Regions from separate parts of the Inquilinus sp. OTU3971 genome, predicted to be linked through region 3. Evidence: predicted binding sites of a transcription regulator. Region 3 holds the regulator's gene; each other region holds the start of a gene.
The links. The regulator PhoB, encoded in region 3, activates phosphate uptake and scavenging genes when phosphate is short. The targets are predictions, from matches to a motif close to TNTCATAAAACTGTCA.
Positions count from the first base shown of each region.

Region 1: a site for PhoB is predicted at 2,618-2,633, ahead of AAHM41_RS03400 (PhoX family protein). Genes of this name have one in related genera too.
Region 2: a site for PhoB is predicted at 1,128-1,143, ahead of AAHM41_RS24990 (UDP-2,3-diacylglucosamine diphosphatase). Genes of this name have one in related genera too.

Region 1 is NZ_JASATH010000007.1:64,121-68,298, forward strand. Features, by position in the region: gene AAHM41_RS03385 (lytic transglycosylase domain-containing protein) at 1-1,153, shown strand, start outside; gene AAHM41_RS03390 (threonine ammonia-lyase) at 1,206-2,180, shown strand; gene AAHM41_RS03395 (hypothetical protein) at 2,185-2,577, shown strand; gene AAHM41_RS03400 (PhoX family protein) at 2,726-4,178, shown strand, end outside.
Region 2 is NZ_JASATH010000113.1:16,366-20,543, forward strand. Features, by position in the region: gene AAHM41_RS24985 (calcium-binding protein) at 1-973, shown strand, start outside; gene AAHM41_RS24990 (UDP-2,3-diacylglucosamine diphosphatase) at 1,241-2,041, shown strand; gene AAHM41_RS24995 (glycosyltransferase family 4 protein) at 2,099-3,103, shown strand; gene AAHM41_RS25000 (3-deoxy-D-manno-octulosonic acid transferase) at 3,120-4,178, shown strand, end outside.
Region 3 is NZ_JASATH010000079.1:9,039-13,216, reverse strand. Features, by position in the region: gene pstA (phosphate ABC transporter permease PstA) at 1-572, shown strand, start outside; gene pstB (phosphate ABC transporter ATP-binding protein PstB) at 578-1,411, shown strand; gene phoU (phosphate signaling complex protein PhoU) at 1,437-2,168, shown strand; gene phoB (phosphate regulon transcriptional regulator PhoB) at 2,165-2,872, shown strand; gene AAHM41_RS20025 (class I SAM-dependent methyltransferase) at 2,934-3,515, shown strand; gene AAHM41_RS20020 (lytic transglycosylase domain-containing protein) at 3,825-4,178, opposite strand, start outside.

The DNA of each region.
Region 1 (4,178 bases), on a different contig from region 3:
GCCGAAGACCTCGCCCCATGCCAAGGCGTGGTGGCTGGAGCGGCACATCATCGCCCGCCGGCTGTTCGACGAGCAGTCCTACCGCAAGGCCTACCAGCTAGTCACCGCGCGCGAGCAGAGCGACGCGGTGGACCGGGCCGAGAAGGACTTCCTGGCCGGCTGGCTGGCGCTGCGCTTCCTCGACCGGCCGGACGACGCCGTCGAGCATTTCGAGAAGCTCTATGCCGACGTCTCGATGCCGATCAGCCTGGCCCGTGGCGCCTATTGGGCCGGGCGGGCGCATGAGGCCGCCGGCCACAAGCAGAAGGCGGCGGACTGGTACCGGACGGCGGCGAAGCAGACGCTGACCTTCTATGGCCAGCTCGCCGCCGACAAGCTCGACCAGCCCAGCATCGCCGTGCTGCCGGTGTCGGCGACGCCGAGCCCCCAGGCGGTCGACTCCTATGGCGGCGACCTGGCCCGCGCCGCCCGGTTGCTCGACGCCGTCGGCCAGCGCGACCGCGCCGATCTGTTCCTGCGCAAGCTGATGGTCGACGCCGACACGGCGGAGAACAACCGGCTGCTGGCGACGCTGGCGACCTCGATGAAATACCCCTTCGTCGCCGTCCGCGCCGGCAAGGCTGCGGCGCGCGACGGCCTGACCGTGATCGACGCCGCCTACCCGCTGGTGCCGCTGCCGGACGATCTGAGCGGCCTGCCGCCGGCCCTGGTGCTGGGCCTGGCGCGGCAGGAGAGCGAGTTCAACACCACCGCCGTGTCCAGCGCCGGGGCGATCGGGCTGATGCAGCTGCGCCCGGGCACCGCCCGCGACGTGGCCCAGTCGCTCGGCATCGACCACACCACCGGCATGCTCAGCGGTGACCCGGTGCACAATCTCCGCCTCGGCAGCCGCTACCTGGCCGATTTGATCCGGCGCTATGACGGCAACTGGCCGCGGGCGATCGCCGCCTACAATGCCGGCTTCGGCCGTGTCGACACCTGGGCGCCGACGCCGTCGAAGACGCCGGAGCAGGTGGTGGACTGGATCGAATCCATCCCGCTGCCCGAGACGCGCAGCTACGTCCAGCGCGTGCTGGAGAACACGCAGGTCTACCGCCTGCGCCTGGGCGAGGCGCCGAAAGTCGGGGCGCTGGCGGCGGATCTGCTGCGCTAACTTTCTTGATGTGTAAGATCAAATTCGTCGGATAGCGGACTGGAAAACAAAGATGATCGTTTCCGTCACCGATATCGAGGCCGCCGCCGGGCGGCTGCGCGGCCAGGCCGTGCGCACACCGCTGCTGCGCTCGCCGCTGCTCGACGCCCGGGCCGGGCGCGAGGTGCTGGTCAAGGCCGAGCCGCTGCAGCGCACCGGGTCCTTCAAGTTCCGCGGCGCCTACAACCGCATCGCCATGATCCCAGAGGCCGACCGGGCCCGCGGCGTGGTCGCCTTCTCCAGCGGCAACCACGCCCAGGGCGTGGCCGCGGCGGCGAAGCTGTTCGGCGTCAAGGCCACGATCGTGATGCCGGCCGACGCCCCGGCGATCAAGCGGCGCAACACCGAATCCTACGGCGCCACAGTGGTCGCCTATGACCGCTTCGGCCAGGACCGCGAGGCGGTGGCGGCGAAGATCCAGGCCGAGACCGGCGCCACCCTGGTGAAGCCCTATGACGATCCCGGCATCATCGCCGGCCAGGGCACGATCGGCCTGGAGATCGCCGAGCAATGCGCCGAGCTGGGCGTGCGCCCGGACGCGGTGCTGGTCGGCTGCAGCGGCGGCGGCCTGGTCTCCGGCATCTCGGTGGCGGTGAAGGCGCGGCTGCCGGGCACCCGGATCTATGCGGCCGAGCCGGAGGCGCTGGACGACATGCGGCGGTCGCTGGCCGCCGGCGAGCGCGTGAAGAACGATCCCGAGGCGCGGTCGATCTGCGACGCGCTGCAATCCCCCACCCCCGGCGAGATCACCTTCTCGATCGCGCGCGAGACGCTGTCGGGCGGCGTCACCGCCCCGGACGACGCGGTGCTGCGGGCCATGGCCGTGGCCTTCGACACGCTGAAGCTGGTGGTCGAGCCCGGCGGCGCCATCGGCCTGGCGGCGACGCTGGAGCGGCGGATCCCGGACGACATCCGCAGCGTCGTCATCGTCTGCTCCGGTGGCAATGTCGACGCCGCCACCTTCCGCGACGCCCTCGCGACGCTTTGACCCGATGACCGGCCGCCCCGCCTTCTTCGACCGGCTGCAGGGCTGGTGGGACGGCCGTGCCGAGGGCGGCCGGCCGCCGCATCGCGACGCGCTGAGCCCGGTCGAGATCATGCCGATGCTGCCGCATCTGCTGATGCTCGACCTGTCCGGCCCGGCGCGGGTGCTGTGGGCCGGCACCGCGGTGAAGGAGGCGCTGGGCGGCAATCCGGGCGACCAGCCGCTGGACCGGACGCCGCTCGGCGGGCCGGAGGCCGAGGCCGCGATCGCCCGGATGATCGCCGAAGCCCGGCCGGTCGAGGCCCGGCTCGGCGGCCGGCCGGCGCTGCTGTGCCCGCTGGCGGACGACACCGGCGCGATCGGCGCCGCCCTGGCCGGGCTGGCGCCGCCGGATCCCTGATCCGGTCGCGTCTTTCGCCGCCTCGCACCGCCTCGCCGACGTTCATCGAACCGTCATCGACCTGAAACAATTCGAACATTACGGATCGGTAAGGTCCGCCCCGGATTCAAAGCCCGCCGCCACGGCAGCCAGCCCAGAGGGGACCGAGATGGACCAGGATTCCACCCTGTCGCGCGTTCAGCGCTACGAGCAGCAGGACGACCGCAGCAGCAACCTCTCCGACAATCCGACCATGGGCGACATCGTCAACGCCCGCTTCGGCCGGCGCGGCATGCTGCGCGGCGCCCTGGCCGTCTCGGCGATCAGCGCGGTGGCGGGCCCGGCGGCGTTCCTGTCGAGCACCCGCCCGGCGCAGGCGACCGTGCCGTCGCGCTACGTGTTCGAGGAGCTCGAGGCCGGCGTCGACACCAAGCATCATGTGGCCAAGGGCTATGACGCCGACATCCTGATCCGCTGGGGCGACCCGGTGGTCAAGGGCGCCCCGGCCTTCGACGTGCAGAAGCAGACCGCCGACGCGCAGGAGAAGCAGTTCGGCTACAACAACGACTACATCGGCTACGTGCCGCTGCCTCTCGGCTCGAACTCCAGCGACCACGGCCTGCTGGTGGTGAACCACGAATACACCGACGCGGGACTCATGTTCCCCGACATCGCCGACGAGAAGGGCGAGTTCGAGCTGTCGAAGCTGACCAAGGAGCATGTCGACATCGAGATGGCCGCGCATGGCCAGTCGGTGATCGAGGTCAAGCGCGGCGCCGACGGCAAATGGGCGGTGGTGGCGGACAGCCCCTACAACCGCCGCATCACCGCGCTCTCGACCGAGTTCCTGGTCACCGGCCCGGCCGCCGGCCACGACCGGCTGAAGACCAAGGCCGACCCGACCGGCACCAAGGTGATCGGCACCATCAACAACTGCGCCGGCGGCACCACCCCTTGGGGCACCACAGTGCATGCCGAGGAGAACTTCAACGGCTATTTCGGCGGCGAGCTGAAGGACGACCATCCGGAGGCGCGCAACTACAAGCGCTACGGCATGGGCGAGGCGGAATACGCCTGGAGCCTGCACCATGACCGGTTCGACCTGGTCAAGGAGCCGAACGAGGCCAACCGCTTCGGCTGGGTGGTCGAGATCGACCCGACCGACCCGACCTCGGTGCCGAAGAAGCGCACCGCGCTGGGCCGCTTCAAGCATGAGGGCGCCGAGAGCATCGTCAATAAGGACGGCCGGGTCGTTTTCTACGCCGGCGACGACCAGCGCTTCGATTACCTGTACAAGTTCGTCACCGCCGGCAAGTTCGACCCGAACAACCGGGCGGCGAATATGGACCTGCTGGACGACGGCACGCTCTACGTCGCCAAGTTCGACGCCGACGGCAAGCTCGCCTGGATGCCGGTGGTGTTCGGCCAGGGCCCGCTGACCGAGGCGAACGGCTTCAAGAGCCAGGCCGACGTGCTGATCGAGACCCGCCGCGCCGCCGACCTCCTGGGCGCCACCAAGATGGACCGGCCGGAGGACGTGCAGCCGAACCCGGTGAACGGCAAGGTCTACGTCATGCTGACCAACAACGACCGGCGCAAGGCCGAGCAGGTCGACGCCGCCA
Region 2 (4,178 bases), on a different contig from region 3:
GAGCAACCTGCTCTTCAGCGGCGACGCCGCGGGCGACACGCTGAACAGCATCGAGAACCTCTACGGCTCCAGCTTCGGCGACACCATGTCCGGCAACGCCGACCGCAACATCCTCGGCGGCGAGGGTGGTGCCGACCTCCTGGACGGCCGCGGCGGCGACGACGTGCTGTCGGGCGAGGCCGGTGACGACGTCCTGAACGGCAGGGACGGCGCCGACCGGCTGGTCGGCGGCGATGGGGCCGACAACCTGTCCGGCGAAGCCGGCAACGACTCGATGGATGCCGGGGCCGACAACGACAGCGCCTTCGGCGGTGCCGGCAATGACAGTATCACCGGCGGCGGCGGCGGCGACCAGCTCGACGGCGGCGACGACAACGACGTCCTCGAAGGCGGCGCCGGGGCCGACAGCCTCGCCGGCGGCAACGGCATCGACACGGCGATCTACGCCAGCTCCGCCGCCGGGGTGTCGGTGAACCTGGCCACCGGCGCCGTGTCCGGCGGCGACGCCGCGGGCGACACCTTCAGCGGCATCGAGCAGGTCCTGGGCTCGGGCTTCGCCGACACGCTGACCGGCAACACCGGCGCCAACACCCTGTGGGGCATGGCCGGTAACGACGTGCTCACCGGGGGCGTCGGCGCCGACACGCTGAAGGGCGGCGCCGGCAACGACACCTTCCGTTATGTCGGAACCGGCGACAGCACCGTCGCGGCCGCCGGCCGGGACACGATCACCGACTTCACCGCCGGCGACAGGATCGACCTGTCGGCGATCGACGCCAATGGCGCCGGCCCCGGCGACACCGCCTTCAGCTTCGGCACCGGCGCCTTCACCGCCGCCGGCCAGATCCGGGTGCTCGCCTTCGCCGCCAACCGCTACGGCGTCTATCTCGAGACCACCGGCAATAACATCGAGGATGCGATCATCACCGTCTATTCCGACCATGCCCTGACCGCGGCGGATTTCGTGCTGTAAAGCGCAGCCGCCGCGCCCGCCCTCCCCCGTCCGCAACCGGGGGAGGGCGGGACCCCATCGCCCGGATACGATCGCTCCGCCTCAGAAAAGATTCACATTCTGCGCCAACAGTGCCCGAACTGCCGCCACCAGATCGGCGGACCGGAAGCACTCGTGACCGTTTTATTAATTTTTGCACCTGCGAGATCGTAGACGACATCAATATGTTGTTTGCCGAATCCGTCTCGGTTATACGGACGGTATACGACTGCCGAAGGACCGACACCTATGGATCAGGTGACGCGCTATCGCACCATCTGGATCTCGGACGTCCATCTCGGCACCCGGGCCTGCAATGCCAACCTCCTCCTCGACTTCCTGAAGCACACCGATTCCGACACGCTGTACCTGGTCGGCGACATCGTCGACGGCTGGCGGCTGAAGAAGAGCTGGTACTGGCCGCAGCCGCACAACGACGTGATCCAGAAGCTGCTGCGCAAGGCCCGCAAGGGCACCCGCGTGCTGTACATCCCCGGCAACCACGACGAGGCCGCCCGGCAGTTCGTCGGCCAGAGCTTCGGCGATGTCGACGTCGCCGATGACTGCGTCCATGTCACCGCGGACGGCCGCCGCTTCCTGGTGATCCACGGCGACCAGTTCGACGTCGTGGTGCGCTACGCCAAATGGCTGGCCCATATCGGCGACAAGGCCTATGAGCTGCTGCTGCACACCAACACCGCCCTCAACCTGGTGCGCCGCCGTCTCGGCTTCTCCTACTGGTCGCTCTCGGCCTATATGAAGCAGCGGGCGAAGCGCGCGGTCGAATTCGTCGGCCGGTTCGAGCTCGCGCTGGTCGAGGAAGCCAGGCGGCGCGGCGTGGACGGCGTGATCTGCGGCCACATCCACACCGCCGAGCTGAAGGACATGCAGGGCATGACCTATGTCAACGACGGCGACTGGGTGGAGAGCTGCACCGCGCTGGTGGAGCATGAGGACGGCCGGCTGGAGATCCTGCACTGGGCGGACATCGCGGCGGCCCGCGACGCAATGGCGCCGCAGCCGGCCCTCGAACCGCAGCGCGCCGCTTGAGCCGAGATCGGGTATAGTCTCCGTGGGCATGGCAGTGACGGAGCCGGCAGTCGGCTGATGCGCATCCTGAATATCAGCGACGCCTGGCTGCCCCAGGTCAACGGGGTGGTGCGCACCATCGAATCGACCCGCGACGAGCTGCGCCGCCGCGGCCATACGGTCGAGGTGATCGGCCCGGACCGCTTCGCCTCGATCCCCTGCCCGACCTATCCCGAGATCCGCCTGGCGATCGGCCAGAGCCGGCGCATGGCCCGGCTGATCGACGAATTCGACCCGGACGCCATCCACATCTCGACCGAAGGCCCGCTGGGCTGGGCGGCGCGGCGCTACTGCATCCGCCGGCGGCTCAGCTTCACCACCTCCTTCCACACCCAGTTCCCGGAATATGTCCAGCTGCGCACCGGCATGCCGCTGGCCTCGACCTACGCGCTGCTGCGGCATTTCCACCGTGCCGCCAGCGCCGTGATGGTGGCGACCGACACGCTGGAGCGCAATCTGAGCAGCCGCGGCTTCCGCCGCCTGGCGCGCTGGAGCCGCGGCGTCGACACCGAGCGCTTCCGCCCGGCGCAACGGCCCGGCCCGGGGCTGAAACACGAGCGGCCGCGCCACCTCTATGTCGGCCGGGTGGCGGTGGAGAAGAACCTCGACGCCTTCCTGTCGCTGCCTTTGGACGGCGAGAAGGTGGTGGTCGGCGGCGGCCCGTCCCTGCCCGCCTTCCAGGCCCGGTACCCGGACGTCACCTTCACCGGCGCCAAGCAGGGGCAGGCGCTGGTCGACGCCTATGCCGGCGCCGACGTCTTCGTCTTCCCGTCGCGCACCGACACCTTCGGCCTGGTGATGCTGGAGGCGCTGGCCTGCGGCGTGCCGGTCGCCGCCTATCCGGTGCAGGGCCCGGCCGACGTCATCGGCAACGCCCCGGTGGGCCGGCTGGACGAAGATCTCGGCCGCGCCATCCGCGAGGCGCTGAAGGTGCCATCGGAGGATTGCCGCAGTTTTGCGCTGCGCTATTCCTGGGAGGCATGTACAGATCAGTTCCTGACTCATCTGCACCCCTTCCGATGACCCTGACCCCGACCGGATGATCTATGCGCTGTATCGCGGCCTGACCGACGCCGCCGGCCCCTTCGTGCCCCTGCTGCTGGCCCGCCGCACCGCCGCCGGCCGCGAGGACCCCGCCCGCCGCGGCGAGCGGCTGGGCCATGCCAGCATTCCCCGCCCCGCGGGCCCGCTGATCTGGGTCCACGCCGCCAGCGTCGGCGAGGTGCTGTCGGTGCAGGTTCTGGTGCGCCGCCTGCTGGAGCGCGACCCGCGCCTCTCCATCCTGGTCACCACCGGCACCGTCACCTCGGCCCGGCTGATCGCCGAGCGGCTGCCGGACCGGGCGATGCACCAGTTCGCGCCGCTCGACCGCATGGCCTATGTCCGCCGCTTCCTCGACCATTGGAAGCCGAACCTGGCGATCTGGGTCGAATCCGAGATCTGGCCGAACATGCTGATGGAGACCGAGAAGCGCGGCCTGCCGATCGCCCTGGTCAACGCCCGGATGTCGGAGCGGTCGTTCCGGCGCTGGCGCCGGCTGCCGCGGCTGATCCGACGGCTGGTCGGCATCTTCCGGGTGATCCTGCCCTGGGACGAGCGCTCGGCCCGCAACTTCCGCGCCCTCGGCGCCCGCGGCGTCGGCCAGGTCGGCAACCTGAAATTCTCGTCCGACCCGCCGGATGCCGAGCTCGAGGCGCTGGCGGCGATGCGCGCGGCGATCGGCCGCCGCCCGGTCTGGCTGGCCTCCAGCACCCATGCGGGGGAGGAGGAGCAGATCATCCAGGCGCACAAGGCGCTGGCGGCGAAGCGCCCCGGCCTCTTGACCGTGCTGGCGCCGCGCCACCCCGACCGCGGCGAGGAGATCGCCGGCTTGGCCCAGGCGGCCGGCCTGCGCGTGCTGCGCCGCAGCCAGGCGAAGCTGCCCTGGACCGACACCGATATGCTGGTCGCCGACACCATCGGCGAGATGGGGATCTGGCTTCGGGTCTGCCCGGTCGCCTTCATCGGCGGCTCGCTGGTGCCGTTCGGCGGCCACAACCCGATCGAGGCGGCGCAGCTCGGCGCCGCCTTGGTCTACGGCCCGCATATGACCAACTTC
Region 3 (4,178 bases):
TGGCCGAGTTCGGCAAGACCAGCAAGCTGGCGGAGGTGATCCGCTTCATCAACGACATCCTGCTCAGCGCGCCTTCGATCGTGATCGGCCTGTTCGTCTACGAGATCATGGTGTCGTCGATGGGCCATTTCTCGGCCTGGGCCGGTGCCGTGGCCCTGTCGATCATCGCCATGCCGGTGGTGATCCGCACCACCGAGGACATGCTGAAGCTGGTGCCGAACACCCTGCGCGAGGCCGCCGCGGCGCTGGGCTCGCCGCAGTGGAAGGTGGTGTTGATGATCTGCTACCGGGCCGCGCGCAACGGCATGATCACCGGCGTGCTGCTGGCGGTGGCCCGGATCAGCGGCGAGACCGCGCCGCTGCTGTTCACCGCCCTGAACAACCAGTTCTGGAGCACGGACATGAACGCGCCGATGGCCAACCTGCCGGTGGTCATCTTCCAGTTCGCGCTCAGCCCTTACGAGGACTGGCAGCGCCTGGCCTGGGGCGGCGCGCTTCTGATCACGGCGACGATCCTTCTTCTCAACATCATCGCCCGGGCGCTCTCCTCGCTCGGCGGCAAGCAGGGCTGACGGTCATGACAGGCAATGGTGCTCAGGTGACGACGCTCGACATGAACATCAATGTCCAGCGTCCGACCGATCTCGGCCGCGATCTGCGCGAGAAGATCTCGGTCCGCAACCTGTCCTTCTTCTACGATGACAACGAGGCGCTGAAGAAGATCAGCCTGCCGCTGTACGAGCGCTGCGTGACCGCCTTCATCGGTCCCTCGGGCTGCGGGAAGTCGACGCTGCTGCGCATCCTGAACCGGATGTACGACCTGTATCCGAAGCAGCGCGCCGCCGGCGAGGTGCTGCTGGACGGCGAGAACATCCTCAGCTCGAAGCAGGATGTGAACCTGCTGCGGGCCCGCGTCGGCATGGTGTTCCAGAAGCCGACGCCGTTCCCGATGTCGATCTACGACAACGTCGCCTTCGGCATCCGGCTGTACGAGAAGCTCGACCAGGCCGAGATGGACAGCCGGATCGAGGCGGCGCTGCGCCGCGCCGCACTGTGGGACGAGGTCAAGGACAAGCTGAAGAAGAGCGGCACCAGCCTGTCCGGCGGCCAGCAGCAGCGCCTGTGCATCGCCCGCACCGTGGCGATGCAGCCCGACGTGCTGCTGCTCGACGAGCCGACCTCGGCGCTCGACCCGATCTCGACCGCTAAGATCGAGGAGCTGATCGACGAGCTGAAGACCGACTACACGATCGCGATCGTCACCCACAACATGCAGCAGGCGGCCCGCGCCGCCGACTTCACCGCCTTCATGTATCTTGGCGAGCTGGTCGAGTTCGGCGAGACGTCGGAGCTGTTCACCAGCCCGAAGAACGAGCGGACGCACAGCTACATCACCGGCCGCTTCGGCTGAGCCGGGGGGCAGAAGGATCAGCGCCATGGCAAACGAACATATCGTCAAGTCCTTCGACCAGGAGCTCGAGGCCCTGCGCCGCACCATCGTGCAGATGGGCGGCCTGGCCGAGAGCCAGCTTGAGCTCGCCATCCAGGCGGTGGTGCGGCGCGACGCCGACCTCGCCGGCCGGGTGATGCGCAGCGACGAGCAGATGGACGCCTACGAGGCCTCGGTCGACGCCGCGGTGGTCCAGATCCTGGCCCTGCGCCAGCCCTTCGCGGCCGATCTGCGCGAGGTGATCTCGGCCCTGCGCATCGCCTCGGATCTCGAGCGGATCGGCGACTACGCCGCCAACATCGCCAAGCGGTCCCTGGCCCTGGCCCAGGTGCCGGTGGTCCGGCCGGTGGCGACGCTGCCGCGCATGGGCCGGATGGTGCAGCAGATCATCAAGGACGTGCTCGACGCCTACACCGAGCGCGACCTGGAGAAGGCGCTGTCGGCCTGGCGCCAGGACGAATCGGTCGACGACCTCTACACCAGCCTGTTCCGCGAGACCCTTACCTACATGATGGAGGATCCGCGCAACATCACCCCCTGCACCCATCTGCTGTTCATCGCCAAGAACATCGAGCGGATCGGCGACCACGCCACCAACATCGCCGAGCTGATCCACTTCCTGCTCACGGGCAAGCCGGTGAAGGACGCGCGGCCGAAGGGCGACTCCTCCTCCTTCACCGTCGTCACCCCCGAGGCCAAGCCGGAGGAGAACGCATGAGGGCCGGCATCCAGCCGCTGGTTCTGGTGGTCGAGGACGAAGTCGACCTCGTCACCCTCCTGACCTACAACCTCGAGCGCGAGGGCTTCCGCGTCCTTGCCGCCTATGACGGCGAGGAGGCGCTGCTGCTGGCCAGCGAACAGCGCCCGGACCTGGTGCTGCTCGACTGGATGCTGCCGCATCTCTCCGGCATCGAGGTCTGCCGCCAGCTGCGCCGCGGCGCCAAGACCCGCGACATCCCGGTGATCATGCTGACCGCGCGGGGCGAGGAGGGGGACCGCGTCCGCGGCCTCGATTCCGGCGCCGACGACTATGTCGCCAAGCCGTTCTCGACGCCGGAGCTGATGGCCCGGATCAAGGCGGTGCTGCGCCGGACCTCGCCGTCCAGCGCCGGCGACATCCTCAGCTACGCCGATCTCAGCATGGATCTCGGCGGCCACCGCGTCCGCCGCGGCAACCGCGACGTGCATCTCGGCCCGACCGAGTTCCGCCTGCTGCGCCACTTCATGCAGCATCCCGGCCGGGTGTTCAGCCGCGAGCAGCTGCTCGACATCGTCTGGGGCCACGACGTCTATGTCGAGCCGCGCACCGTCGACGTCCATATCCGGCGCCTGCGCAAGGCGCTGAACGACGACAGCGAGACCGACCTGATCCGCACCGTCCGCTCCGCCGGCTATTCGCTCGACGTCCAGGCGCAGGCCTGAGCCCGGGAACTCTCAGCAACGACAGACGGTTGTCCCGACGAACGGCACGGAGGTGTGTCGAATGAGCAAGGATTCCTGGCTGTATGTCCGGTTGTGGTTCCGCTCGCCGCTGAAGGTCGCGGCCTGGGCGCCGTCAGGCCCCGCCGTGGCCCGCGCCTTCGCCCGGCACATCGACCCCCGCTGCAGCGACCCGGTGCTCGAGCTCGGCGCCGGCAGCGGCAGCCTGACCGAAGGGCTGCTGGCGACCGGGCTGCCGCCCGAGAAGCTGATCCTGGTCGAGAAGATGCCCGAATTCTGCGCCGTGCTGCGCCAGCGCTTCCCCGGCGTCACGGTGCTGGAGGGCGACGTGGCCGAGATCGGACCGATGCTGGACGCCGCGGGGATCCGCCGGCTGTCGATGGTGGCGTCCAGCCTGCCGATCATCTGGTTCCCGCTCGACCTGCAGCGCCGCATCATCGACGCCGCCTTCGCCCGCATGGGGCGGTCGGGGCGCTTCCTGCAGCTGACCAACCAGATCCTGTCGCCGCTGCCGCGGCGTAAGCTGGGGTTGCAGGGCCGGATGGTCGATTTCGTCTGGCGCAACCTGCCGCCGCTCGGCGCCTGGAGCTACCGCCGCCCCGCCGGCCTGCCCGACGCGGCGTGAGGCTGGTGAGGGCAGCCGCGAATCCAGGAACGGGTTGCCTCTCCCGCTTGCGAGAGAGGTCGGACATCCGAAGGATGTCCGGGTGAGGGGATAGCGGCCGTGTCAAGCTCACAGGCCTCAGCGTGAGCGAGCGCAGGATCCGCCCAGTCCTGAAACGCTGACCCGGGTGTCGAGGCCGAGACGCCCTCACCAGGAGCCGCTTCGCGTCTCCGACCTCTCCCGCAAGCGGGAGAGGCAATCAATTTCGGCTACCCAAAGAAAAAGCCCGCGCCACCCTTCGGCGGCGCGGGCTTTTTCTTGAACAGAGCGTCAGTTGCCCGGGGCGCTCGGCACGAACCAGCCGGTGGGCAGGCCGTTGGCCTGGCGCCGCGGCTCGGCGGCGTCGGCGACCTGCTGGAGCGCCGGGGCGCGCGCGGGCTTGGCCGCCGAGGCGACGCGGACCGGCGGGGCGTCGGGGATCGGCGCCATCCGGGTCGGCGCCACGGCCACGCGGGCGGCAGGGACCGGGGCCGGCGCGACGGCCGCGATCTGTGCCGACGGCGCATCCGGGATCGGGGCCATGCGGATCGGCGCCGGACGGGCGACCGGGGCCGCGGCGGCGACCTGGGTGCTGCCGTCGGGGATCGGGGCCATTCGGACCGGGGCCGGAGCGACCTGGCGCGC